DNA from 2 places in the Kitasatospora sp. NPDC089797 genome. Region 1 is predicted to be linked to the other one. Evidence: riboswitches for the same ligand, from Rfam matches in the RefSeq annotation. Region 1 holds a riboswitch; the other holds the start of a gene.

Region 1 (2,192 bases):
TCACGGCGGAGACGCCGCCGTCGGCGCACTGGGCGGAGGTCAGCCGGGCGACGGCGGTCGGCGGCAGGGCGGCGCCGGCCCGGGCCAGGGCGAGCAGGGCGAGGGCCTGGTTGACGGGGTAGGTGACGCCCTCGAAGTCCCCGGCGGCGGTGCAGGCGCCGAGCTTGCCCTGGGCGGTGCAGACGTGGTCGGTGAGCGCGGCGACCAAGTCGTGGCCGCCGAAGGCGCGCGGGTCGCCGCCGGTCACCTCGGCGACCAGGGCGAGCTGGGCGACGGCGCGCGGGACGGGCGCCGCCTTCGGGCCGCCCGGGAAGGCGAACTGGTCGGTGTGGGCGGCCAGGTAGGCGACGACCTTGCGCAGGGTGTCGTCCTGCCCGCCGGCCGCCGCGAGGGTGAAGGCGGTGTCCGTGGTGGCGTCGTAGTCCGGCGTCTTCCCCGTGGCGTCGGCCACGTGGTCGCCGCCGGTCAGCTGGGCGACCAGCCAGCGGGCGGCGGCGGGCAGGTCGGCCTTGGGGGGCTTCGGCGTCTGCGTGGGTGTCGGAGTAGGAGTCGCACTCGGCGACGGCGAGGAGGTCGGCGAGGGCGAGGAGGTCGGCGACGGCGAGGAGGTCGGCGACGGCGAGCCGCCCGTTCCGCCCTTGGCCCGGACCGAGTCCGGGGTGAAGGTCGGGGACCCGGAGGTGCCGCCGACGTCGGTGCCGCCGTAGACCCAGGCCTCGACCTCGCCGGGCGCGGGCCGCTGCGACATCGCGCCGAGCGTGGCGTACGACCAGTGGTCCTGCCCGACCGGGGCGATCCAGTACGACCAGTAGCCGGTCGCCTGCGGGGTGTTGACGCAGGCCTCCTTGTCCGGGGTGGGGTACTGGGTGCCGTCGCGGAAGGCCGGGTTGCCGAGCCGGCAGATGAAGGCAGGGCCGTCGTGCACGGTGCCGGTGGTGCTGAACCCGGCGGTGTGCAGCAGGTTCATCCCGGTGGTGGGGTGGGCGTCGCAGCCGCGCACCACGCCGCCGCCGAAGGGGCCGAAGTCGACCGCGACGACGGCTCCGGAGGTCGCCGTGCACTGGTCCAGCGGGTCCGCGTGGGCGGGGGTGCCGGGCAGTGCCGTCAGGACCAGGCTGCCCGCGGTGAGCGCGAGCGCGGCGGCGGCCGCCGGGACGGCGGCTCCCCGCCGCCACGCGGTGGGACGGTGTCTGTGGACCGGCACGGAACGAACTCCCCTGTGACTGCGGCGCCGGACGGGGACACGGGGGCGCAGCAGGGCTCCCCCGGGCAGGGTTGTGCCGTACCGCGTCGCAGTCCTCGACGACGCTCGTGCGTGCTCCACGGCGCAGGCATTCCGGCTCGCCCGCCGGGACGGGTTCGCAGAACTCGTCGGGCCGGGCACACGGTTGCGGGACAGCGCCGGATTCGAACCGGCTTCCCCTGACTCCCCTGGAGGAAAAACGCTTCATCAGACCACGGCCGCCCGACCGGGGTCAACGTTTCGTCATATCGTCTGCATCACGGCTCGTTCGAACTCGATGCGGTAAGGTCCCGGCTCGGCCGAGCGGGGGAACCCGGTGCAAATCCGGGGCTGACGCGCAACGGTGTGCGGGGCGGCGCTGTCGACCCGCGAGCCCGGATGCCCGGCGGCCGCACTGTTCCGCGGAAGTCCGTCCACGCGATCCGGGCGTCGGCCGCCCTCGCGCCGACGGCACCCCCGCCGCCGACGCACGGGCACGGTCGGGGCCCCTCACCCCCCAGGAGCCCTTCCATGACCCGCACCCTCCACCGCGGCCTCGCCACCGCCGTGGCCGCCCTGGCCGCCGCCGGCACCGCGCTCGCCGGCGCCGTCCCGGCCCAGGCCACCGCGAGCCCGGCCCAGATCACCACCTCCGTCACCAACGGCGTCGCCTACCTGCGCTCCCTCCAGGGCGCGGACGGCGGCTACGCGGGCAGCGGCCTGTCCAACGAGTGGGCGTTCAGCGCCCTCGCCGCCGCCGGCACCGCCGCCGCCGACGTCACCCCCGGCGGGGACGCCACCAAGAACGCCCGCCTGGTCTACCGCAACCAGCTGGCCGCCCCGACCTGGCCCAACGCCAGCCCGGTGGTCACCGACTACGAGCGCGGCATCCTCAACTCCTACGCCGCGGGCATAGACCCGGCCCGGGTCGGCCCCGGCCGCAACCTGATCGCCGACGCCGTCGCGTACT
Region 2 (2,192 bases), on a different contig from region 1:
GGCCTGGTCGATGATCTCCTGCTTCTCCCAGCCGATCAGCGGGCGCAGCACCGGCAGCGTCGCGGCCTGGTCCACGGCGGCCAGGTTGGCGAGGGTCTGGCTGGCGACCTGGCCGAGGCTGTCGCCGGTGACCAGGGCCTGGGCCCCGGTGGCGCCGGCCAGGGCACAGGCGGTGCGCACCATCAGCCGGCGCTGGGCGACCACCTGGAGGCGCCCGGCGCCCGCGACGGCCAGCTGCTTCTGGGCCTTGCCGAGGGAGACGACGTGCAGCTCGCCCGGCGGCTGGTAGCGGTTGAGCTCGCGGGCCAGGGCGTACGCCTTGTACACCGAGGAGGGGTTGGTGTACGGCGCACCGCTGAAGTGCACGAAGTCGCAGGCCAGTCCGCGCCGCATGGCCCGGTGCGCGGCCACCGGGGAGTCGTAGCCGCCGGACAGCAGCACCAGCGCCCGCCCGCTGGACCCGACCGGCAGCCCGGTCAGCCCGGGGTGGCGCTCGGCCGACACGTAGGTCTCTCGGTGCTCGATCTCCACGGTCAGGGTGACGTCGGGCGCGGTGAGGTCGACCCGCAGGCCGTCGATCCGCGGCTGGAGGAACGCGCCGAGGTGCCGCTCCAGTTGGGTGGAGGTGAGGGCGAAGCCCTTGTCCCGGCGCCGGACCCGGACGGCGAAGCCGGTGCCGGTGCGCCCGGCGCAGGCCTCGCGCAGCACCGCCAGGGCGTTGGCCTCGACGGACTCCAGCGTGCTGGGCACCCGCAGCGCCGGCTCGACGGAGCTGAACCCGACCACCGTGCGGGCCCGGGCGACCAGGTCCGCGACGGGCACCTGCCCGCCGAGCACGGTGATGGTATGCGGGGTCCTGATCCAGGTCGAGCCGCCTATCCCGCGCAGCGCGACGCGCAGGTTGTCCTCCAGGCGCTGGACGAACCGCTGGCGGTTGCGGCCCTTGAGGACCACCTCGCCGTGTTTGAGCAGCACGCAGGGCCCGTAGGGCTCGGTGGCGCCGCGGGGCGAGGGCAGCCGTGCGCCGTCGGTCAGGTGGTCCATGCAGAAGTCCCAGTCGTCCCAGTGGTCCCGGTCGGGTGCCGAGCGGGGAGGACGGCGGCGCGCGCAGCGGTGTCCGGGGCGGCGTGCCGGCTGACGGTCACGCCGGACCGGGGTCCGTACGAGGGCCACGCGGCCCTCCCGCGGGGCCCCGGAGCGCGCACGCCGCCGTTCGGCGTGCGCACCGGTGGCAGGTCTTCGGACTCGCGGGCCCGTCCGGCCGCCGTCGACGTCGACGGGGCGGACACCTACTGGCCGTCGCTTCCCGGGCCCGTCTCCCGGGCCCAGTGCGGATGACGGCGGTCGTTCCCGCTCACCGCTGCGGGGCAGTCCCGGACTGGCCGTGTGAACGGCGTCACCGGGTTCCCTCTTGCCTCCCCGGGAGCGCGGGGCGCCCGGTGAACCACCAGCACGGCAACCCTACAGGCGGGCCCGGCCCCGGTCGGGCCGTGGTCAGGCCCCGGGCCCTTCGGCCAGCACGGGGTACGGCACCCGGCCGCGCCGGTCGGGGTCGACCAGCAGCCGCCCGCCCGCCGGCGGCCGGGCCCGCTGGGCGCAGTCGCGGCGTTCGCAGATCCGGCAGCCGAGGCCGATCGGGGTGGCCGCGCCGGGGGCGTTCGGGGCGATGCCCTCGGCGTAGACCAGGCGGTGGGCGTGGCGCAGTTCACAGCCGAGCGCGACGGCGAACTCGCTGCGCGGTGCGCGGTGTCCGTGGCCGCCGTGCGAGACGGTCCGGGCGATCCAGAAGTAGCGCTTGCCGTCGGGCATCTCGGCGACCTGGGTGAGGACCCGGCCGGGGGCGGAGAAGGCCTCGTAGACCGTCCACAGCGGGCAGGTGCCGCCCAGGCGGGAGAAGTGGAAGTCGGTGGCGGACTGGCGCTTGGAGATGTTCCCGGCCCGGTCGGCGCGCAGGAAGGAGAACGGCACCCCGCGCCGGCCGGGGCGTTGGAGGGTGCTCAGCCGGTGGCAGACCGTCTCGAAGCCGACGCCGAAGCGGGCCTGGAGCAGCTCGATGTCGTAGCGCAGGTCCTCGGCGGCGGCGTGGAAGGCGGTGTACGGCATCAGCAGGGCGCCGGCGAAGTAGTTGGCCAGGCCGATCCGGGCGAGGTCGACGGCCTGCGGCGAGGTGAGGTCGGGCTCGGCCGCCGCCA

Evidence for each region. A riboswitch is a leader RNA that binds a small molecule or an ion and turns the genes downstream of it on or off. The one in region 1 is predicted to bind cobalamin.
Region 2: linked by a shared signal. The riboswitch ahead of thiI (tRNA uracil 4-sulfurtransferase ThiI) and the one ahead of AB0O91_RS38325 (prenyltransferase/squalene oxidase repeat-containing protein) in region 1 are both predicted to bind cobalamin.

The regions. Positions count from the first base shown of each region.
Region 1 is NZ_JBFBGS010000075.1:16,423-18,614, reverse strand. It holds gene AB0O91_RS38325 (prenyltransferase/squalene oxidase repeat-containing protein) at 1-1,204, opposite strand, end outside; cobalamin riboswitch at 1,309-1,463, opposite strand; cobalamin riboswitch at 1,550-1,627, shown strand; gene AB0O91_RS38320 (prenyltransferase/squalene oxidase repeat-containing protein) at 1,754-2,192, shown strand, end outside.
Region 2 is NZ_JBFBGS010000054.1:43,256-45,447, reverse strand. It holds gene thiI (tRNA uracil 4-sulfurtransferase ThiI) at 1-1,044, opposite strand, end outside; cobalamin riboswitch at 1,213-1,464, opposite strand; gene AB0O91_RS33245 (short-chain fatty acyl-CoA regulator family protein) at 1,495-2,192, opposite strand, start outside.